One region of the Arthrobacter sp. CAN_A214 genome, then DNA from elsewhere that is predicted to be linked to it. Evidence: riboswitches for the same ligand, from Rfam matches in the RefSeq annotation. Region 1 holds a riboswitch; each other region holds the start of a gene.
What was found. A riboswitch is a leader RNA that binds a small molecule or an ion and turns the genes downstream of it on or off. The one in region 1 is predicted to bind thiamine pyrophosphate.
Positions count from the first base shown of each region.

Region 2: linked by a shared signal. The riboswitch ahead of thiO (glycine oxidase ThiO) and the one ahead of thiM (hydroxyethylthiazole kinase) in region 1 are both predicted to bind thiamine pyrophosphate.
Region 3: linked by a shared signal. The riboswitch ahead of IWX65_RS13515 (ECF transporter S component) and the one ahead of thiM (hydroxyethylthiazole kinase) in region 1 are both predicted to bind thiamine pyrophosphate.

Region 1 is NZ_JADOUU010000032.1:2,326-9,777, forward strand. Features, by position in the region: gene IWX65_RS15515 (MFS transporter) at 1-899, shown strand, start outside; gene thiD (bifunctional hydroxymethylpyrimidine kinase/phosphomethylpyrimidine kinase) at 896-1,789, opposite strand; gene thiE (thiamine phosphate synthase) at 1,777-2,394, opposite strand; gene thiM (hydroxyethylthiazole kinase) at 2,445-3,278, opposite strand; TPP riboswitch at 3,270-3,372, opposite strand; TPP riboswitch at 3,506-3,620, shown strand; gene IWX65_RS15535 (sodium:solute symporter family transporter) at 3,613-5,076, shown strand; gene IWX65_RS15540 (LuxE/PaaK family acyltransferase) at 5,073-6,281, shown strand; gene IWX65_RS15545 (acyl-CoA reductase) at 6,278-7,452, shown strand, end outside.
Region 2 is NZ_JADOUU010000029.1:13,434-20,885, reverse strand. Features, by position in the region: gene IWX65_RS15300 (thiazole synthase) at 229-1,005, opposite strand; gene thiS (sulfur carrier protein ThiS) at 1,010-1,246, opposite strand; gene thiO (glycine oxidase ThiO) at 1,243-2,502, opposite strand; TPP riboswitch at 2,494-2,626, opposite strand; gene thiE (thiamine phosphate synthase) at 2,718-3,371, shown strand; gene IWX65_RS15280 (hypothetical protein) at 4,393-4,956, shown strand; gene IWX65_RS17905 (DUF1016 N-terminal domain-containing protein) at 5,217-5,561, shown strand; gene IWX65_RS17900 (PDDEXK nuclease domain-containing protein) at 5,534-6,085, shown strand; gene IWX65_RS15270 (IucA/IucC family protein) at 6,196-7,452, opposite strand, start outside.
Region 3 is NZ_JADOUU010000018.1:15,191-22,642, forward strand. Features, by position in the region: gene IWX65_RS13500 (amino acid ABC transporter ATP-binding protein) at 1-566, shown strand, start outside; gene IWX65_RS13505 (energy-coupling factor transporter transmembrane component T family protein) at 614-1,411, opposite strand; gene IWX65_RS13510 (ABC transporter ATP-binding protein) at 1,408-2,901, opposite strand; gene IWX65_RS13515 (ECF transporter S component) at 2,898-3,503, opposite strand; TPP riboswitch at 3,566-3,696, opposite strand; gene IWX65_RS13520 (MFS transporter) at 3,758-4,981, opposite strand; gene IWX65_RS13525 (tripartite tricarboxylate transporter permease) at 5,093-6,667, opposite strand; gene IWX65_RS13530 (tripartite tricarboxylate transporter TctB family protein) at 6,703-7,257, opposite strand; gene IWX65_RS13535 (Bug family tripartite tricarboxylate transporter substrate binding protein) at 7,254-7,452, opposite strand, start outside.

The DNA.
Region 1 (7,452 bases):
TCTTGGGCGGTGAGTACACTTCTGCAATTCCCCTCGCTATGGAGTGGTCACTGCCGAAACGGCGCGGCTTGGTCAGCGGCCTCATCATGTGGATGTCGCCCTGGGCCAATGCCAGCATCGCTGGCCTGGTGTTCGTGCTGCTGAGCGTGCTCAATACCGAGCAATATAACGCCTGGGGTTGGCGGACCCCGTTCCTGCTGGGGGCCCTTCTGGCCTTCGGCATGCTCGCGTATTACCGGAGCCGTGTTGCGGACTCCCCGATCTGGAAGCAGTCAGCAAAAAGGACGAATCCCCTCAAGGACGTTTTCATTGGCGAGCACCGTCGTGCGCTCTGGCAGGTCTTTCTCCTGATGAGCGGATTGTGGTTGTTCACCTACATGGCGATCCCCACACTGACCAGTGAACTGGCTCTCGACGGACGCCTGGACGCCAAAGCCATCTCCTTCATCCTGATGTGTGCCACCGCTGCCTCGGCAGTCTTCATGGCCGCCTGCGGGCACCTGTCCACCTTCACCGGACGACGCCGTTTCTTTATTGGATTCGGTCTGCTCGGCGCCATCTTGGCGCCTCTGGCGTTCCTCGGCGTGTTCTCCGCCGGAAGCACCAGTGGCGTCGTGGTGCTCGTGGTGGCCCTGCAGATCGTCACAGTTTCTGGCTACGGCCCCGTGGGCGCCTACCTCGTGGAACGCTTCCCTGCGGCGGTCCGCTCCAGCGGGTACGGCGTGGGCTACAGCCTTTCCATTGTGCTACCCGCCCTCTATCCGTACTACCTTCCGCCGTTACAGGACCTGTTGGGGCGGCACGAAGCAGTCGCTATGTTGCTCGTTCTCGCCGGGGTCCTCGTGGCGGCTGGCGGACTTAGCGGGCCGGAAACGAACAGGAGCCGCACTCTTCTCTAACGCGTACTGCTGTCCTGTCCGCTCTGCAGTGTTTGTGCTCTCGCCCATAGTTGGTGGAAGTGGTTGATGGGTCCGTTGCCCTGTCCCACCTGCAATTCATCGGCGGAGGTGAGTGCGTCCTGCAGCCAGTCCTTGGTCTGGGAGAGCGCATCGGTCCAATCACCAGTCCGCGCCATGACCGTGGCGACGGCGGAGGAGAGCGAGCAACCGGTCCCGTGCGTGTTCTTCGTGGCCACCCGTGGGGAAACGAATTCGACGACGCCTCCTCCGGCTCCATCCAACCGACCGGTGGCATCCACGAGTGCGTCGGGACTTGATTCTGCGCTGAGATGACCGCCTTTGACGAGCACCACTGTCCCGCAGGCTGCAGACAATCTCCGGCCCTGTTCGATTGCTGCAGGCCAATCAGCGGCGACCGGTTCATGCACCAGAACCGCGAGCTCGGGAAGATTGGGAGTGACCAGGTCCGCCATTCCCACCAGTTCCCGTAACGCGGTCTCCGCGTCGGCAGCCAGAAGCCTGTCCCCGCTGGTAGCGACCATGACGGGATCCAGCACCACCAGAGGCGGCCGGGCCCGGTCGAGCCACTCCCGGACGACGGCGATGGTCGCCACATCTCCCAGCATTCCGATCTTCACGGCGTCGATGGTCACGTCATCACTGACTGCTTCAAGCTGTTCGGTGAGGAACGATGCCGGTGGCGTGTGCACGGAGCGGACGCCGCGGGTGTTCTGCGCCACCAGGGACGTCACTACCGCCATCCCATACCCGCCCAGAGCGGCAATGCTTTTCAGGTCGGCTTGGATCCCCGCGCCGCCGGTCGGGTCCGTTCCGGCGATGCTGAGGACCCGCGGGACATCGCGCAGCGTCAACACTTTCAGGAACACCATTCCTCCTTCAGTTTCTGGGCCGCTGCCCGGGGATCATCGGCTGCGCACACCGCGGAGACGACGGCCACCCCGGCGGCGCCGGCGTCACGCAGCGGACGCACGTCAGCGCTGCTGATACCGCCGATCGCCACGCAGGGCAGGGAACTTGCCGTTATGAGTGTGCCGAACCCGTCTATTCCCATGGGTTCCGGGTGATCGGCCTTCGTGGCGGTCGCGTGAATGGCGCCGACCCCCAGATAGTCCACCGTCCCCTCCGGCAGCCGGTGCACGGCCCGGATCTCGTTGTCAGTTGCCGCACTCAATCCAATGATGGCTTCCGGGCCCACCAGGGTGCGGGCAAGCTCCACCGGCAGATCGGATTGGCCGATATGTACCCCTGCTACCTGCGCTCCTGCCGCGCGCGCCGCCAGGAAAATGTCCACCCGGTCATCCACCAGCACGGGGACCCTGTCACCCACGGATTCCGCAACAGCCATCAGCAACTGCAGCAGCTCCCGGGCAGGGGCTTCCTTCTCGCGCACCTGCACCATCGTTACACCTCCTGCCACCGCGGCGGCAGCAACAGCGGCCACCGACCGTGGGCCGCACTGACGTTTATCAGTCACCAGATACAAGGGCAGGTGTTTCCCGAGGTCCGCCCTGAGAGCCCGCCGGTTCATTGGATGCTGTCCAGCGTGCCGACAGGGCGGAGGTTCAGGCCGGCGACGACGTCGTCGGTGGTGATACCGGCCAGCCGGTCGAGGAATTCCACCGCGAAACTCCCCGGACCTTGCGCCCGTGCCGCGGCCTGCTCCGCCGCAAGGGTGTAGACACCCGTGGCCGCTGTTGCTGCCAGCAGCGGATCATCGGTGAGGGAAGCAAAGGCAGCCATCACCGCACCGAGCGCGCACCCACCACCGGTCACCCGGGTCAGCAGCGAGTGCCCGTTCGCCATGCCTGTAGCCTCCCCGTCAGGTCCGACCAGCAGATCCACCGCACCGGATACTGCCACCGTCGAGGAAAACGAGGCAGCAAGGTGCCTTGCAGCTTCCAGCGCATCCAGGGGATTATTCGTCGAGTCCACCCCCCTGCCTCCGGTTCCCACCCCGGCCAGGGCCAGGATCTCGGATGCGTTGCCGCGGATGATGCGTGGGCGGAGCCCGACAAGCTGATGCGCCAGTTCGGTGCGCACGGTCAGGGATCCGATGGCCACTGGATCCAGCACCCACGGTGTTTCAGCAGCATTCGCGGCAGCTGCAGCCTCGAGCATCGCGGCCCGCTGCTCGTGCCGCGGAGTTCCCAGATTGATCAGAACCCCGGAGGCCACGGAAGCGAACTGCCCGGCCTCCTCCGGTATATCGACCATCGCCGGGGCTGCACCGACAGACAGCAGGACGTTCGCGGTGAAATTTGTCACCACTGCGTTGGTGATGCACTGGACCAGAGGACTCCGGACCCTCAGATCCTCCAGCAGCACTGCACAATTCGACGATGTATAGCGAATAGCCATCCGCGACATCCCTTCGCTAGTTCGAACTAGATCAGGTTCAACGGGTCTTGATTCTCAGCTGCACTTTTAGCGGGCAGCACCCCGTGTCACTCCTGCAACCTTAGCCGTTCGCCTCGCCGTTCTGGAGCAGGGCAACTCGTTGGACCGCGCCCGGCTTCCGTCGAGGCCCGCCGGATGAGAAACACACCGAAGGGGTTTGAGCGCGGGCATCAGCGCGACTACAGTCGATCCTGTAAAGCGGGAGCTTGGGCGGGAACCAGGCTGAGAGGGCGAATGAAGGCGTCGCCGACCGCATGAACCTGTCCGGGTAATGCCGGCGAAGGGATGTGCTCTGATGCTCGGATTTTCCACCACCATCGTTCTTTTATCGATCGTCCTCGGGGCATTCGCCTGGGTCGGTCTGGCGGTAGGACGTGACCGCGACCTTGAAGAGTTCGCGGTGGCACGCAACAGCCAGAACGGCCTTGGGCTGGGCCTGTCATTTTTCGCTTCCGGTGTAGGCGCGTGGATCCTTTTCGCGGCACCCGAGGTCGGTGCCTCCGCGGGACTGGCCGGAGTGTTGGGCTACGCGGTTGCCATCACCATTCCCCTGATCGGCCTGGTCCTTGTCGGCCGGCGGTTGCGGGCACTGGTACCGAGAGGCCACGATCTGATCGAGTTTGTCCGGCTCCGCTACGGACGGATTATGCACGTCTATGTCCTGGCTATTTCGATGCTTTACATGCTCGTGGCCCTGGCTGCTGAACTGACCGCGGTAGGAGCCGTGCTCGGACGGCTCTCAGTTGTGGACCCTCGTCTTGGCATCGCTGCCGTTGCGGTGATTACTGCCCTGTACACGGCTTACGGAGGGCTGCGCGCCTCGATCCGCACCGACCGTTGGCAGTCATGGCTGTTGTTCGCCCTGCTGATCGTCGTCGGCGCAGCCCTGATCGCAGGCCTGTCCCGGGAGGGAACCTCGGTTGACCCTGCGCTCTTGACCGTGGACGCGACCGGCGTCGAGGCAGCATTGACGCTGATCGTGGCAGTAACGGCCACTACCCTGTTCCACAATGGTTACTGGCAGCGGGTATGGGCGGCCAAGGACGAGCGGGCGTTGTCCCGCGGCGCGGTGATCGGGGCATTGACTCGCTTTCCGGTGGTTTTCGCGGCAGGCATGGTGGGGCTCCTTGCCGCGGCCTACGGCGTCGCGCTTGGGACGCCGCCTGTTCCGTTCTTCGCCCTGCTGGACTTTCAACCCGCATGGGTCCTTGCAGCAGTCCTGATCCTCACCCTGGCCCTGGTCGCCTCGACGGTCGACACACTGCAGAACGGCCTCGCAGCCGTCGCGGTCACGCACGTTCCTTCCATGGGCCTGACCGGGGGGCGGATCGCTACGGTCGTGTTCACCGTCATCCCGGCCTTGGTCGCTTTCCAGGGGTTCTCGGTGCTGCGCCTTTTCCTCATTGCCGATTTGTTCTGCGCGGCCACCATTGTGCCGGCACTGCTGGGCTTATGGCACCGATCCACCACTACCGGTGCCGTCAGTGGTGCCCTGGCAGGCCTCATCGCTGCCCTGGGGTACGGCTTCGTAACGGGCGGAAACCTGCCCGCGGCCATCGCCGTCGCCACGTTCTCGGACGGACTCGCGCTGCCGCCGTTCCTCGCCGCACTGTCCGCCTCCGCCGCCGTCACCATCCTGGTGTCATTGGCGGCTAGCCGAAGCACTGACCTGTCCAGCCTCGACGCACGGATAACCCCCTTGACGTCGTCGCGTGACCAACGGGATCCCGCAAACGAAACACCGGAGGCAATCCGATGACCGCTGGACCCGACTCCTCATCGCAGGTGGAAATCCGTGACGCGCTGGATCTGCGAATTCAGGCCTATATTGAGCGCGGTGCCGCCCCGGTAGGGCCGAACGAGCACGGCAGCGCCGTAGGGGACGAGGATGATGCCGCATTCGGACGGCTTGCCCTCGAGCTCTTCGCCTACCAGTACGAACACAATCCGGCTTACCGGCGCTTCTGCCGTTCGCGCCGGGCGGAGCCTGGAAGGCTCACCAGTTGGGAACAGATCCCTGCCGTGCCATTGACCGCGTTCAAGGAACTGACTCTCGCCTGCGAGCCGCCCGAAGAAGCCGCGGCGATCTTCATGACCAGCGGCAGCACCAACCCCGCCCAGCGGGGACGCAACCACCACCCGCACCTCCACCTGTATGACGCGTCCCTGCGGACCGGTTTTGCCCATTACTTCCTGCCCGACCGGGAACGCATCCCCCTACTGGTCCTCAATGCCCCGCCGGAGGACCAGCCGCACTCCTCCCTCGCCTACTTCTTCGGGCGGCTCGTCGACTTCTTCGGCGCACCAGGGAGCAGCCACTTCATGAACGACGACGACCTGCAGTGGCGGCGCGTCGCAGTGGCCTTGCAGCAGGCAGAGGAAATCGGGGAACCCGTCGCCCTGCTTGGCACGTCCTTCGCCTACGTCCACCTCCTTGACGCCTTCGAGAAAGAAGGACTCTCCTTCCGCCTGCCGAAGGGGAGCCGCCTGCTCGATACAGGCGGGTTCAAGGGACGCTCCCGCGAAGTATCCGCCGAGGACCTGCGTGACCAGTTCGGCCGGCGCCTGGGAATACCCGATTCCTGGTGCGTCAACTACTACGGAATGACCGAGATCAGCACCCAGTACTACGACACCACCCTGAGGGACTCCTGGCAGGGCAACGAGAATCAGCCCCGCCGCAAAGCCGCCCCAGCCTGGACGCGGATCCGCGTGGTGGACCCCGAAAGCGGAGCATCCGCAGAACCCGGACAGCGGGGCTTGGTTGTCCACTACGATCTGGCCAATAGGGGGTCATGCCTGGCCGTCCTCGCCGAAGACGTGGGCTACCTCGCCGCGCTGGACAGCCTCCAGCAGGGCGCACAGGGTTTCGTCCTGCTGGGCCGCGCCGAGGGAACCGAAGCCCGCGGGTGTTCGATCGCCCTGGACGAGATCCTCGCCGCGAATCGGAACGGATCGACATGACAATCGGAACCGAACAGGGAAGCCCGGGGCGCGCAGGCAGCCCGCCCGCCGAGGGCCCGGTGCTCGACGGATTCTTCCTGCCCCAGCTCAGCCGAACCGAGCTCGACGAATTGGCATGGGAAACCCGATTTTGGGGCGGCGTCGTGCTACGGATGCCGGTCGTGACGCCGCCCCTGATCGACCTGGTGTGCCAGCGGCTCCTTCAGGCCCAAGCCGATTACCTTGCCGAGCGGCCGGTGATGGACATCGTCGAGGCGCTCGGGCGGGTGATCGCCAGGTGGTCGGCTCCGGACTACTACTGGAGGCGGCAGGCCGAACAGCTGCTGCCCTCGGTGACCGGATATGCCCCCGAGATGGTCCGCCGGGGTCTGAAGGACTACCTGAAAACGTTCCGTCGCGATCGGTTGCTTCGATTCCTTTCCCAGGACTTCGAGAATCCGCTGGTGCTCGACGACTTCCAGCCGAACCGGTCCGGAGGACGCTCACGAGCCTACGGACCGAGGCTGACCACCCAGATTTTCGCCGGCAACGTTCCGGGGCTACCGGTGTGGAACCTTGTCTGCGGGCTCCTGGTCAAATCGGCAACATTGGGGAAATCCGCTAGCGGTGAACCGTTGTTCCCGGTGTTGTTTGCCCGAAGCCTCGCCGAAGAAGACCCCGCTCTCGCCGCTTGCCTTGCCATCCTGCACTGGCCCGGAGGGGACAAGGAGATTGAACGAACGGCGTTCGCCCACTCCGAGGCAGTCACGGCGACCGGTGGACGAGCAGCCATCGAAAGCGTGGCAGCACGCCTGCCCGCCGGCATGCCGTTCGTGCCGTACGGGCACAAAATGAGTTTCGCCGTCATCGGCCGGGAAGCGTTGGCGCTCAACCGCTACACAGAGACGGCGCGCCGGGCCGCACATGATGCTTCCCAGTATGACCAGCAGGGGTGCCTCTCCCCCCACTGCCTGTTCATCGAACGCGGCGGAGCAGTGGATCCCAAAACCTTCGCAGCCACATTGGCAGCCGAGATGAGCCGCTTCGAACGGAGCAAACCGCGCGCCCGGCTCACCCTTGAGGAGAGCGCCGTCATTGAACGGGTTCGCTCCTCCTACGAATTCCGGTCCTACGACGACGAAACGATCGAGCTGTTCACCAGTAACACCGGCACCGGCTGGACCGTCATCTA
Region 2 (7,452 bases), on a different contig from region 1:
TCCTTTGTTCAGAAATGGCCTATTGGAAATCCCGGTCACAGGTAACCGCTCCAACGGCCGCGGATTGTCATATCAAATATAGGAAAGCCGTTATCCCTCACCTAGCTGAAGACGCTTGGTGTCATGCGGCGACGGGCACAGGTATACCGGAAAGGTACCGGAGGCCTGAGTTGATACTGAAGTCTGCAACTTCCCCGGCGCTATGCGCCGATAACTGCGCATGAGTTGTTAGAAGTCGGGGCGGCCTTCGGCGGGGGAGGAGGCTTGTGCATGGGTGCGTTTGGGTATCCGGCCGGCTTGTGAGGCAAGCCTGCCGGCGGTCACGGCGTGTTTGAAGGCTGTCGCCATTTTTATCGGTTCTTGTGCTCTGGTGACTGCTGTGGCGAGTAGGACCGCGTCGCAGCCCAATTCCATCGCCAGGGCGGCGTCGGAGGCGGTGCCGATTCCGGCGTCGAGTACTACCGGAACTGTTGCCCGTGAGGCGATGAGTTCGATGTTGTGGGGGTTCAGGATGCCTAGTCCTGTGCCGATGGGTGATCCCAGTGGCATGACGGCTGCTGCTCCGAGTTGTTCCAGTCGTCGGGCCAGGACGGGATCGTCGTTGGTGTATGCAAAGACCTTGAAGCCTTTGTTGACCAGTGTTTCGGTGGCCTCGATGAGTTCCAGTGCATCGGGTAGCAGGGTCTGTTCATCGGCGATGACTTCCAGTTTTATCCAGTCCGTTTCCAGTGCCTCTCGCGCCATTTCGGCGGTCATGACCGCCTCTCGGGCAGTAAAACATCCTGCCGTGTTCGGCAAGATTCGGATTCCCTGCTCGTTGAGTAGTTCGAACAGGGAACCACCCGTCTCGGGGGTGTATCGCCGCAGTGCCACGGTTGTCAGTTCCGTTCCCGATGCTGCCAGTGCCGCGCCGAGATTTTCCAGGCTCGGGGCTCCGCTAGTTCCCATGATCAGCCGGGAGGTAAACGCTACCCCGTCAATGGTTAACGTGTCGTTGTCAGTCATGTTTTTATCCTCCTTGGACGGCGGTAAGAATTTCGACGTCGTCACCGTCGTGGATGGTTATCTCGGCCCACTGGTTGCGGGGTACGACCTCGGCGTTGACGGCGACGGCTACCCCCAGCTGTTTCTTGTCGACTGGTTGCCCGGTATCGGTCAGCTCACGGCCGGTCAGCTCAGCAATCAAGTGTTTGAGGGTGGAAACCGATACCGTGTTCCGGGCCTGTCCGTTCAGTGTGTAGCTCATGTTGCGGTCCTTACTTCGTCAGGAGAAGTGTTGTGGCGGAAAGCATCGTGACGGGACGTTCCAGGAAGGTGCCCGGGGTCACTGAACCGGTCGGGCCGAAATCGCTCGATGTCGACCTCCGGTATGTTTTGGCTGATCAGGTCTGCGCAGAGGCGTGCGGTGATCGGTGCCAACAGCACCCCGTGCCGGAAGAAGCCGGAGGCAATAACCAGTCCGCGTACCCCGGAGCCGTCCGGGTTTCTACACCGGCCGAGCAGGGGAGCGTTGTCAGGGGTTCCAGGTCGGGGGCGGCAGAGGGCTTCGAGCAGTTCCAACTCCGCGACGGCAGGGATCAGCGTCTGGGCATCCCGTAGCAACTCGTAAACCCCGCCTGCGGAAAGTCCGGCGGATCCGTTCTCTCGCTGGGTGGCACCTATCACCACCGTTCCTTCCTGACGGGGCACCACATATATCGGGGATCCGTGGACCAGTCCGCGGACCGTGGAGGTTGTCAGCGGTCTGAGGTGTTCGGGTACGCGCAATCGCAGAATATCCCCGTACACCGGACGTAACGCCAGCCGCAGCCCTGCCGGTAGACCTGCAATGTTTGCCGTACCGAGCCCGTTGGCCAGAATGACCTCATCAGCGTCAATCCGCTCCCCGTCCTCCAGCAGGACACCGGTCACAGCAGTACGGTCAGCGGCATCATCATGGATAAGTGCGGTGGCCGGAACCGGCACCGTGCGCGCTGTTGGCTGTTGCGCCAGTGCTGCTTGGAGGGCAGCGGCCATAGCCCGCGGATCCACCTGATGATCCTCGGGAACCAGGAACGCGCTTGTCAGTTGCGGGCCGAGCAGCGGCTCCAGACGCCGAGCCTGACGGGTGGTGAGTTCCTCAACCTTGAGCCCAAGACCTGACTGGACTGAGCGCAGGTCGGTCAGGGCTTGCCGGTCGGCTGGATCGATGCCGGCTATTAGTGTCTGCGTCCGCTGGTAGCCGGTTCCAACCCCGGAGGCGGCTTCCAGCTCCATGGTGAACTGCTGGTAAGCCCGGGCCGAGGGCAGCGTCAGGTCCAGTAGGGATTCTTCCTGATAATGAAGTTCACTGACCGGGGCCAGCATTCCGGCCGCAGCACGGGTAGCTCCGGAAGCGGGCGCGGAATCAATCAGCGTGACACGGTGGCCGCGACGGCTGACCTCCCAGGCAATGGCCAGTCCTATGATTCCGCCACCGACAATGGCGGTATGCGCGGCGCGGTCCGGGTTGTGCAACGTCATAAGAGTCCTTCCTACGCCGGGATCAACCGGTTCAGGTTCATACGGTCGGCGTCAAACGCCCTCTCAGCCCTGTCGACCGTCAGCATGGTGGCACTGCCGGAATGAGGCTCCCGTGGAGCTATTAGTCTAGGCCGTATGGCTTCTGTTGCGGATGTTCACCCTTCCAACTGAACCCGTCCGATGGTGAAACGTCCTTAACGGTCAGTACGGGCCCCCTGCACCGGCAGAAACTCGCATCAGCGCAGCTGTACCTGTGCACGGATTCACGGAAGGAAAAGGGCGATTTCGCCAATTTCATCGACGCCGCATACACCGGAGGCGTGGACATCATCCAACTCCGCGACAAGAACATCGAAGCAGCCGAGGAACTCGCCTGTCTTGAGGTTCTCCGCGCGGCGGCGAAACGACACGGCAAACTATTCTCCGCCAATGACAGGGCCGACATCGCCCGGCTCAGCGGCGCACCGGTCTTCCATGTAGGACAAAAAGATCTACCAGTACCTGCCGCCCGGCAACTGCTGGGCACTGAACCGATCATCGGTTTATCCACCCATTCCCCAGCCCAAGTCATCGCTGCCATGTCCACCAACGCACTGGATTACTTCTGCACCGGCCCTATCTGGGCCACACCCACGAAACCCGGACGTGCTCCTGCCGGGCTGGAACTAGTACGTTATGCCACGGCACTTTTGACCGAAACCGGTTCCCCACGTGCCTGGTTTGCCATCGGCGGCATCGATCACACCACCATCGAACAGGTCGTCGAAGCCGGGGCCCGCAGAGTCGTCGTTGTACGAGCCATCACGGAAGCCGACGACCCGTCCTCTGCCGCCAAGTCCCTCAAATCAGCGCTCCCGCCGCTCAGCTAACCTCGGTATGCCAATGTTCGGGCCCACCAGCCCTCACCCTGCTAAATCGGCATACACCATTAGTAGGACAGTTTCGAGCTGTGGTGTGGGTTGGGCCTTGGTTAACCGGGCGGTCATCCCTTCAGTGCAAGATGGGGAACCAGGCCGGAAAACTGATAAGTCCTAAGGCGCAGGGAGGAGCAGGCCATGTTACGCACATTGAAAAACCGGGGCGACGAGCCAGCTGGCGACATTAACGATGTACCACTGAGCTCCCACAACCCGCACTGGCACGAATTAGAAAAAGGTGATCCTGTCATCGTGGAGGTTGCCAAAGGTAACTAGGTACCCGGACATATTGACGCTATAACCGATGATCACAGCGTGCTCTGGGTACAGATCAAGGGAGAGGGACGCCGCCTATTCCACCAACAGGACAGCATCAATTTCATCCGCCAACCCCTGCTCCAGGTCAAACGGGTGAAGCAGAAACCAATTACGAACAGCGGAGCCCCAGTACTCGGAAAGAACCGGTAACAGCGCATATGACGCTCCTGTGAATCGTGAGTTCAGGCAGCAGTGGGGAAGAAGCGTTCGTTGGGGCGTTCCAATGGCTCGGGATGTACCTTCAGCAAACTGGAGTCCCTGTACCTTGCAGCATGCAATGCTGTGGCTCACCCACAGATGGACGGCCTTGAGCTGAACCGCAAGGGCTCCACCCGTCCACAGGTGGATGACCCACCACAGCGAGTAGAACTGGTGGCGTGGCTGAGTGTGGTGATGGATATTACAGGTCTTGTATTGCAATCTGATGCCGCTGTACCCGCGGCTCCGCGGGCTATGACGAAGGAGTGTCGGGTGATAGCTTCCAAAGCTCAGCGAAGTCCGAGCGACGCCCCATCGCTGACACGCGCCCGCTGGCGCCGTTTTTCAAGCCACAGAGGATGCCATCACCCGAGGACACGCATATTGTCTGTATGAGGGCCTCTACTGGAGCTGTGAGCGTTCCTTGGCATTCTTTTCGGAGGACATACTTAGAGGTATGATTCCGGGCGAAAACAGTTTTCCCGAACAGGGGAGTGAGGAAGCTGCGGCTCAGGCCGAGGTCGCCATCGCTGCCTTCAAGTTCCTGAGCGCTGTTTATCGCGGTGACCTGAGACAGGCTTGGGGGGACATGCACCCGATCCTTTGCTTGTGCTGGGCGCAGGCGTGGGTCGAAGCGAACCGGGAGAAATTAATCGCTAGCGGTCATGATCCTGAGAGAACCGCGCATGCTCTGGCTTCGAGCACTGGTGGTAACCATGAGCTATGGGATCCTTTTGCTGGAGTGATGCTGCGTGAAACGCGCGAAGCGTTTCCGCTTGACCCTGACGTGGCTGGCATCGGAGCGAACCTGCGGGCAGTAGCCCCGGATACCGAACTTCTCTATGTTCACCCACTTCCGTCAACGAGCGGGGTATGGGAGCCCGATGAATTTCTCGAGGCCTATCCTCTCGTGATGAACCTCAACGAGGGCCGATGGACTGTCCTGAACTGGGGGTACGATGCGATTCCCATTCCGGGATTTCCTCCGATCCTTGATGGAGCTTCACTCGGCAATGACTAAGCAGTCAACGGACTGATCGGCCGCCCTATGAACGCCCGTGTCCCTGCAGATTTCTACTGCCCCGTCACACGCTCATAGATGGTCGATGCCGATCAACAGCCGACAGGGGGATGAGCCGAGAAAACGCCGATAACGGCCCATTTCGTCAGCTCCGAGCCGGTTGGAAGATGTTTGGTGCTGGCAGTAGATTCTGAGCTTCGGGAGGGGACTGGTGCAGGGCAGATTCGTCCGGGGGAGGGGCGCGCCGGGAGAATGGTTCCATGGTCCGTACCGATGTCGTTCTACCCGATGGTTACGCCTCGACGCTTGATGCTTTGAAGCGTCGAGTTCGTGATGCCCAGTTCCGGGTGCAGCGGACTGTTAATACTCAGCTGATCGAGCTGTACTGGAATATCGGGAATGAAATCCTCGCCCAGCAGGTACGTCAAGGGTGGGGAACCGGCGTCGTCAAGCAGTTGGCTGCGGATCTTCGTGCGGAGTTTCCGCAGATGAAGGACCTTTTTCCCAAGCAATTTGCAGTACATGTGCGGCTGCCTGGCAGGACGAGCAGCCAATTTCCCAGCAGACTGCTGGGAAATTGCCATGGGGTCACATCATGGTCCTGATCGACAAGCTAGATAACGCTGAAAGCCGTCACTGGTACGCCTCGGCCGCCGTGGAATACGGGTGGTCACGCAACGTCCTGATGAACATGATCATGAACAAATCGATGGAGCGTACCGGGGCAGCGCCGTCGAACTTCACCCGGCAGCTCTCGGCACCGGATTCCGAACTGGCGCAGCAGGTCGCCAAAGGCCCGTACGCCTTCGAGTTTCTCGGATTGACCGGTGAGGTCGCGGAAAAGGACCTTGAGCAGGCCCTGATGAACAGGATCGTAGAGACGCTGCGTGAACTCGGGCCCGGGTTCGCGTTCGTCGGCCGGCAGGTGCACTTCGACGTCAGTGGAGATGATTTCTACATCGATCTGCTGTTTTTCCATGTGCAGCAGCTGCGCTACTTCGTTATCGAACTCAAGACCGGGAAGTTTCAGCCCGAGTATGCCGGGAAGCTCAACTTCTATGTGGCCCTGGTGGATGACAAGTCAGCGGCGTTCGACCAGATCGAATCTCCGACCGCTCAGCCTGAATAGGGCGTGGCCGCCGGCCGCCGGCCACGCCAGCCGTCCACTACCGGTGGTCAGTCGCTAATAACAGCGCTTATGGCTCCAGCACGTCGTGTGAAGTGTGGCGCTTTGATAGTTCAGTTCGGGTTGTGCATCGGGTTGGGCATGGAGCCTGCTTTCGCTACGGGCGGGCGGGTGGTGAGATCGGTGTAACCCATGCGCAGGCGGTAGCCGTTGAGTGGGTAGCGTCCAAATTCCCGGCCTAATAGCCCTGTGGCCTGAAGCTGGGCGGCTTGTTCTGGATGGGCGTTGGTGTAGTCCGTGATGACGTCACGGGTGAGGCCCCACAGTTGGGCCGAGCCTGCGGGCATTCCATGGGTATCCAATAGTTGGCCGAGTGGCGCCCAGACACCCAGGAAAAGCGCGTCGACGAGGTATTGCCGCAACACGTGCCACGGCTTGCGCGGCAGGACGCGCACCGGGCCGTCGGGTTCCCAGGAGCGGGCCGGAACAGGATCGGTGCTGATGCAGACGTCGTCCACGAGGTCTTTGATGACTAGCCTGCTTGGCATGCCCTCGGCGTCGCAGATGATCATGAGGTTCTCGCCGTGCGGGTTCACGCTCACGCCGTACGTGTGCAGTAGGTGCAGTAGCGGGCGGAGGGTGACGGACACCAACGCGTCAAGCCACTGCGAAAGCTGACGGCCCGAGCGTTCCGCGAGGGCGAGCAGCGCCGTTTCCCCGTCGGGATCCTCGTGCAACACCAGGGCCAGCGGCCAGGCTGTTTCGCCTGCACCCAGAAAAGCGTCGACCGGTTCGCGCCAGATGCAGCCAAGAGTTTCATCCCACTGATAGGGCACGCCGGGGTAATCGGCGAGGTGTGGATGGCGCACCGTCACCGAAGCCACCTCTCCGAGCAGGACGGCGTGGGTGTGAAGGACCGGATCGCTTTCCCAGATTGAGCGCAGCCAGTGTGTCGTCATGGGTGCGGCGAGGGAACAATGCCGTGGAATGCCGCGGTAGACCGAGGTGTTGAGGATTTTCAGCGGCAGTTTGACCTGCATTCTGGTGGGCTGGTCAATGTTGACCAGAGTGCGAATTGACTGCGTGGGACGGTAATCGTCCTCTGCCTCGCCCAGGACGATGATCTGCCCTGCGAGCATGCTGCCGGACCAGAGCTGGCGGACGACGTGGTCCACCTGCCATGGGTGCGCTGGGAGCATCAGGTAGCCGGATGGGTCGGCGCCGGCTTCCCGCAGCAATGCCTGGAAGCGCTCCTGCGCGGGCGGATCAAGCTCACGGTCGACTAGATCCTGCTCCGATATGGAGGGAACGGACCGGAATTCGGCAAGTTGCCGGGATACGGCCAACCATATTGGACGGAGTGTCTGGCA
Region 3 (7,452 bases), on a different contig from region 1:
TCGAACCGGACCAGGGCGACATCCTGCTCGACGGGCGCTCGGTCCTCAAGGACAATCCGGACGAACTGCGCCGCCGCATCGGCATGGTGTTCCAGCAGTTCAACCTGTTCCCGCACAAGACCGTCGTGGACAACGTCTCACTGGCCCTGCGGAAGCTCCGCGGCATGTCCGCGGACGAGGCGCGCGAGAAGGCACTGGCCCAACTCGACCAGGTGGGGCTGAAGCACAAGGCGGAGGTTCGCCCTGCCAACCTGTCCGGCGGCCAGCAGCAGCGTGTCGCCATCGCCAGGGCCCTTGCCATGGACCCCGAGGTCATGTTCTTCGATGAGGCGACCTCGGCGCTGGACCCGGAACTCGTCAAGGGCGTCCTCGCGCTCATGGCCGACCTCGCGACGGCCGGAATGACCATGGTGGTGGTGACCCATGAGATGGGCTTTTCCCGGAACGTCTCCGACACCGTCACGTTCATGGACGGCGGCGTGGTGGTCGAAAGCGGACCGCCCGCGGCCCTCTTCGACAACGCTCAGACCCCGCGGCTGAAGTCGTTCCTCTCGGACGTGCTCTAGGGACTTCCTTCAGCCGCCGGGCGCATGTCGCGGCGGCCCTTCCGGCATCAGGACAGGAGGAAGCTCCAGGTCCCGGCCAGCAGGGCCGCCGTCAGTGCAGCCGCGGCGATTACCACACCTCCCGCCGCGACGACCGCGTCGAGCGGGCTGAATCTACTCTCGCGGGCCCAGGTACGCCGGCCCGCCCCGAAGCCCCGCGCCTCCATGGCGACCGCGAGTCGGGTGGCACGCCGGATTGCCTGCACAAGGAGGCCGAAAGCCTGGCCGAGGAAGTTGCGCGTGCGTACCAGCGCGTTTCCTTCGGCTCCTGCACCGCGGGCATGACGCGCGAGCCCGAGGGTCTGCCACTCCTCCACCAGAAGGCCCACCAGGCGCAGTGCCGCGAGCGCGCCGAGCACGAAGCGGTGCGGCGCGCGCAGCTTCTGCGCGAGGGCATCGGCCAGATCGGTCGGGTCGGTGGAGACGGCGAGGAAAATACCGGGCAGGGCCAGCGCGAGGCCCCGGATCCCGATGGCGAATCCTGCGGACACGGACCCCTCGGTAAAAAGAACCGGACCGATCTCCAGCAGTACGTCGCCTGTCTTTTCGGCGAGCAGTGCCGTGCCGTAGGCGGCCACCAGCGCTGCGATGAGCAGGGGCCAGGCCCGGAGCAGCAGACCGCGGACACTGATGCCGAGCAGCGGCATCAGCAGGATCTCACATCCGAGGGCCACCGCAGCGCTGACCCAGTCGATGCTGAGCATCACCACCGCGGTGATCATCCCGGCGGCGAAGAGCTTGGAAAGCGGATTCGCGCGGATCAGCGTGCTGCCCGTCAGCGACGGCGTGAGAATGTCACTGCTCATCGCGAATCCCGCCGGGCGTCAGCAACAGACCCGACGTCGAGGACGCGGTTGCCGAGCGCTTCAGTGAAGTCGGTGTCGTGGGTGACCGAGACGACGCAGCCGCCCTCGCTGACCAGTTCCCGCAGCAGACCGACGAGCTCCGCCCAGGTTCCTGCATCCTGTCCGAACGTCGGCTCATCGAGCACCAGGATGTCGGGGCTGGTGGCGAGCATGGTGGCCACTGACAGCCGCCGTTTCTCCCCACCGGACAGGGTGAAGGGATTCGCCGCGCGGAGATGATCGAGACGGAGTCTTCCGGCGAGCTCTGCGATACGGGGGCGGAAGGAAGCCTCCGGTTCGCGGGCCACGCGGCGCGGCCCGAACTCCAGCTCATCCGCCACGGTGGAGGTGAGGAACTGGTGCTCGGGTTCCTGGAAAACGGTGCCGATGCGCTGCACCAGCTCCGCCGACCGCCACTTCGAAGGATCGGGTCCCGCTCCGCGGGCGAGCGACGTACCTGCCGTGACTTCTCCCCGGCGGGGTTTCAGGAGCCCCGCCAGGGTGAGGGCAAGCGTCGATTTTCCTGCTCCATTGGGGCCTACGATGCTGAGGGCCGATGCGGCACGCAACTCGACGTCCACGCCCGCAAGAACCTCCGGTCCCCGCTTCGTCCGTGCCACCGCGAGGTTGGCCGAGGACAGCAGTACCTCCCCGCCGGCGCCGGGCCGCGGGCCTTCCACCGCCGGTCTCCGACCCGGCACCCAGACTCCAGCCTCGGCAAGGCTGCAGCGGGCGGCTTCCTTGCCGAGAATCTCCTCCGGGGTGCCGTCCGCGAGGATTCCGCCGTCGGCGGCAAGCACCACCACGCGGTCGACAACGCCCGCCCACACCTCAACGCGGTGTTCGACCACAACGAGCGTCGCCGGAACCCGGTCAAGCACCCGGACAACGGCGTTGCGCACGTCGATCACGCCCTGCGGATCGAGGTTGGCCGTCGGTTCGTCGAGCAGCAGGAGGCCCGGCTGCATGGCCAGGACCGATGCAAGCGCGAGACGCTGCTTCTGCCCGCCGGACAGCGCCGAGGTGGAGCGGTCGAGCGGAACATTCAGCCCGACGTCGTCGAGCGCGCGGTGCACGCGTTCCCAGATGTCCGCGCGCGGAACCGAAAGGTTCTCGGCTCCGAAGGCCACTTCATCGCCCACCCTCGCAAGGACGACCTGCGAATCGGGATCCTGCAGCACCAATCCGGCTCGGCCGCGCTGGGAGGCGGGACTGCCGCCGTCGAGGAGGAGGGTGCCCTCCTGTTCACCCTCGTCGTCGTTCCCCAGCACACCGGCCAGAGCGGAAAGGAGCGTGGACTTGCCGGCACCGGATGCGCCGAGGAGCAGGATCCGCTCGCCGGGCTCGACTTCGAGGTCGATTCCCCTCACCGCGAAGCGGCTGCGGCCCGCATGCCGCCACCCCCAGTTCCGGGCGGTGACGGCAACGGGCGCCGTGGTGTGCTGGGTCACACGTCGGCCGTGCGACCCGCGGCGAAGGAGGAGAGCACTCCCGTTTTGGCGAGCCCCCGCATCGCGAGCCAGGACAGCAGGCCCGCGATGACGACGCCGGAAATGGAAGCGAAAAGCAGGTAGAGGAGCTGCCAGTCGATGGCCCAAAGCGAGTTGTACAGGATGTTCTCGCTGATCGCCAGGGCAATACCGGCGCCGAGCCCTGCGAGGAGCGCGACGCCCAGGTTCCAGCGTCGATAGAGGAAGAGCAGGAACACGAGTTCGGCGCCGAGGCCCTGGATAGCGCCGGAGATGACCACGAGGAGACCCCACTGCGTGCCGAGGGCCATCGACACTACTGCTGCAAGGACTTCGCAGTAGAGAGCGGCACCGGGCTTGCGGATGATGAGCCCGCCAAGGACGCCTGCAATGAGCCAGCCGCCCACGTACAGGCCTCCGAGCGGCGGGAACGCGGCGGTGATGCCGCTGATGAGCGAGTAGCCCGCGGACCAGGCGAAGAAGACGACGCCGACTGCCACCGCGATGACCGAGGCCACCACGATGTCGACGACGCGCCATTCGAGGCTGCGGGTTTGAGTGCCTTTGGGGGCCGTTGTTGCCATGATGCAGAATCCTCCTGAGGTACAGGAGGGGAGGGTATTCCAGGGAAGGGTCTTCCTAGAAACACTCTGAGAACTCGACTCCCTTCGCCGGTACTAACCGGATCAGGTTCGAGGGTCTGCGGCTGTCCGCACTCTCAGCGCCCGGCTCCGGCAGCACTGGCTGCGACGGAACGGCGCTCCCCTGTCGTATGTGTTTGGTGAAGCGTTACGATCCTACACCGCAGGGGCTTCCAGTACCGCGGATGTCGCTCTGTTCATCCCGGTGGAGGGGGACGGCGGTCGCCGATACCCTTGACTGCGCCCGCGGCACCCAGCACGAAGCAGGTCATCCAGATGGCGCCGCTCGGTCCCAGCGGAGCTGCCGCGAGTCCCGCTGCCGCCGGCAGGACGATTTGGCCGATCCGATTGCCCAGCAGTCGGATGGCGAGGGCCGCCCCCCGTGATTCTTCCCTCACGGCCCGGGATATCAATGCCATGGTCAGGGGCTGGCCGAGGCCGAGGAAGAAGCCGACCAGAATCTGGGACGCGGCAGCAATCCAGATGTTCTCGAGCACGTACGGCAGCACGACCAGGCCGAGTGCCGCACCGAAAAGGCTCGCCAACACCAGCTGGTTCCGGCTCCATCGACGCAGGAGGACGGTCAACAGCATGCGGGACAGAATGGTGGCCGCGGCGCGGAGGGCGAGCAGCAGACCCACGACCAGCGGAGGGACACCTTGCTGCTCGGCGATCAGCGGCAGGAACGCGATGAGAATGTCCATGGTGGTCAGGAGAGCCAGGCTTGCCAGCATGTTGGACTTCACCCCGGGGCGTCCGAGGATCATGCCGACCGAGTCCTTCACGTCCAGGGTTGCAGCTCCCTTGACCGCGGTGCCGGCCATTCCACGGCTTCCAATCCTCACCAGGATCAGTGGGACGGCGATCAGGGCCAGCAGTCCGGCAAGCAACAGGGCTTGGTCGATGTCCGCGAGACGGCCCGCGACGGTGGTAGCGCCTCGGTTGCTGAGAAGCCCGCCGGCGAGGAGCGGGCCCACCATCTGGCCCAGGGCGAATCCAGCGGTGAACCAACCGAAGCCGGCATCCATCGAGTCGGGATCGGATCGCTTGGCGATCATGGACTGCGCCGCGATGGCGAAGGCGAGATGGCCCAATCCCAGCCCGGCGCTACCGACAGCCACGAGCAGCAGTGAAGCCGAACCGGATAGCAGCAGGCAACTGACGGTGAGGGTCAGCAATCCAGTGGCGATCAGCGGCCGCAACCAGGCGGTCCTGTCCGACAACCGGCCGAGCGAGATGGCGACAACTGCAGGCAGGATCGCGAAGGCGGCCGAGATGAATCCGATGGCGACGGCGTCGCCTCCCAGTGCCAGGGCCTTGTAGGAGATCAGCAACCGGGCCAGGTTCAAGGAGCCCTGGCTGAGGATGGCTGCCGCTACGAGCATCCAAAGCCATCGTCCCGGCCGCGCGGCTCGTGCCATAGTGATGCTCCTCCAGTGGCGCCGGCGCTTACACCCGCTTCCTTTTGTTCACTTCCGGTGTTGCAATGTGGCTTTGACCGCTCGCTCCGTGCGGGGCGAGCAGTCAAAGGGTCAGGAGTTCACATCATTCTTCTCATCAGCGCGCCGCTGCTCACGGCGGCGCCTTCCGACGTCCCGAACCCGGACATTGACGATCTGCTTGATCCAGGGACTCAGGAGCGGAACGGCGACGAGGAGGACCATGACTGCCAGCAGCCACATCGACGTTGCACGTTCGAAGAAAATCCCGAAGCTGCCGCCCGAGATGATCATTGTCTGGCGCAGCGTCTCCTCTGCAAGAGGTCCGAGGACCAGCGCGATAACGAGGGCGGCCGGAGAGAAGCCGTAACGGCGCATGAAGAACCCGAGCACGCCGCAGGCGAGCATGATCCACACTTCGAGGATGCTGCCGTGGATGGTGTAGGTGCCGAGTGCGCAGATGAGGATGATTGCGGGAGCGAGCACACGGAACGGCACCCTCGCGACGTTGGCGAACGTCGGAATCATGAAGATGTTGATCAGCAGGAGCATCACGTTGCCGAGATACATGCTGGCAATCAGTCCCCAGGCGAATTCGGGGTTTTGTTCCATCAGCAACGGGCCCGGCTGCAGGCCCCACATCAGGAATGCGGCCAGGAGGACCGCCGTCGACGATGATCCCGGTATGCCGAGGGTCAGCAGCGGCACCATTGCACCGGCGGAAGCACCGTTGTTGGCTGCCTCCGGTCCGGCCAGTCCCGCCATGGCACCCTTGCCGAAACGCTCGGGCGTCTTCGAAATCGATTTCTCGACGTTGTAGGACATGAGCGAGGCAACGGTCGCCCCGGCGCCGGGCGCGGTTCCGGTGAAGAAACCGAGGAAGGAGCCGCGCAGCATCGCGCCATTGGATTCCTTGAAGTCAGCCCGTGTGGGCCAGAAACCCTTGCCTCGGAGCGAGATCTTCTGATAATCGAGTTTCTCGAGGTGCCCACCGCGCCACATGGCATGAAGGATCTCCCCCACACCGAACAGCCCGATGGCCACCGGGATGAAGTCGATTCCGTTGATGAGTTCGGTGGAGCCGAAGGTGTAGCGCTGTGCGCCGATTCCGACATCGATGCCGACGGTTGCCAGGGCGAACCCGATGAGTGCCGAGATCACACCGAGAAGGCGATTCTTTCCGACGATGACGATGAGCGTCAGCAGTCCTACGACGACGATCAGGAACAGTTCGGGCGGACCGAAGGTGCGGGCGACCGACGCGACGCTCGGCGCGAAGAAACTGATCAGGACCGCACCAATCGTGCCCGCGATGAAGGAAGCGATGGCGGCCATGATCAGCGCGGGCCCCGCCCGGCCTTGTTTCGCCAGCGGATAACCGTCGAAGGTACTGGCGACGGTCGCCGACTCGCCCGGGGTATTGATCAGGACCGAGGTGATCGTGCCGCCGTACATCGATCCGTAGTACACGGCGGCCATCATCACGATCGCGCCGGTGGGGTCCAGCCCGAAGGTCAGCGGCAGCAGGATCGCGAGGCCCGCCGATGGACCGAGGCCGGGCATGACGCCGACGATCATACCCAGGGTGACCCCAGCCCCCAGTAGCAGAATGTTCTGCAGGGTCAGGATCGAAACAATCCCCCCAGCGAGGTTATTGAAGACGTCCAAGCTAACTCTCCTTCGAGCCGAGTCGGATTCCGCTGCTAGAAGCGCGGAAGGATTCCCTCGGGCAAACCCGAATTGAGGAATGTTTGGAAGAGGAGGTACATCGCCAGGGGCAGGCCGAGGCTGAGCACGATATTCGTCACCAGGTGGGTCCGGTTCAGGAACCACAGCAGCGCAAACATGAAGATGACGCCGGAGATGATCGCACCCAGGGTGGTGAGGGTCGCCACGAAGGCCATCGTCAGGGCGATCGTGATGATCATGGCTTTCGGATGGTGACCGAGGTCGCCCTCCCCCATGTCCTCCTCGAGGTCGACGGTGTCGTCGTCCTCGCCGGAGCCGGCACGCATACTCTGCACCAGCGCGATCAGGGTCAGCACCGCTGCCGAGCCGCCGATGATCCTCGGGAAGAACCCTGCCCCGATGCGGCCCGACGTCGTCGTAGCCTCCATCCCGAAAGCTATTTCCGTATAAGCAGCGAGGACCAGCAGCAGCACGGCGAGGAAAATCGTCTTGGCGGCGGGCCTCCGGCGCCAGCCGGAGCGGCCCACCCCCTCAGGTTCCGCTTCACCCTTGATGACGGAGTGGCTCAAAGCGCCCCGGCCTCTTTCAGAGTGGTTTCGAAGCTGTCAGTGGTCTCCCGAAGGGAATCGAAGAATTCCTGGTCCCAAAGGATGTTCTCCGTGAGGTAGTTGGAGGCGACGTATTCTTTCCACTCCGGGGTTTCGACAACTTCCTTCATGGTGGTGATCCACCATTCCTTGGCTTCCGCCGGAGCGTCGGGAGGG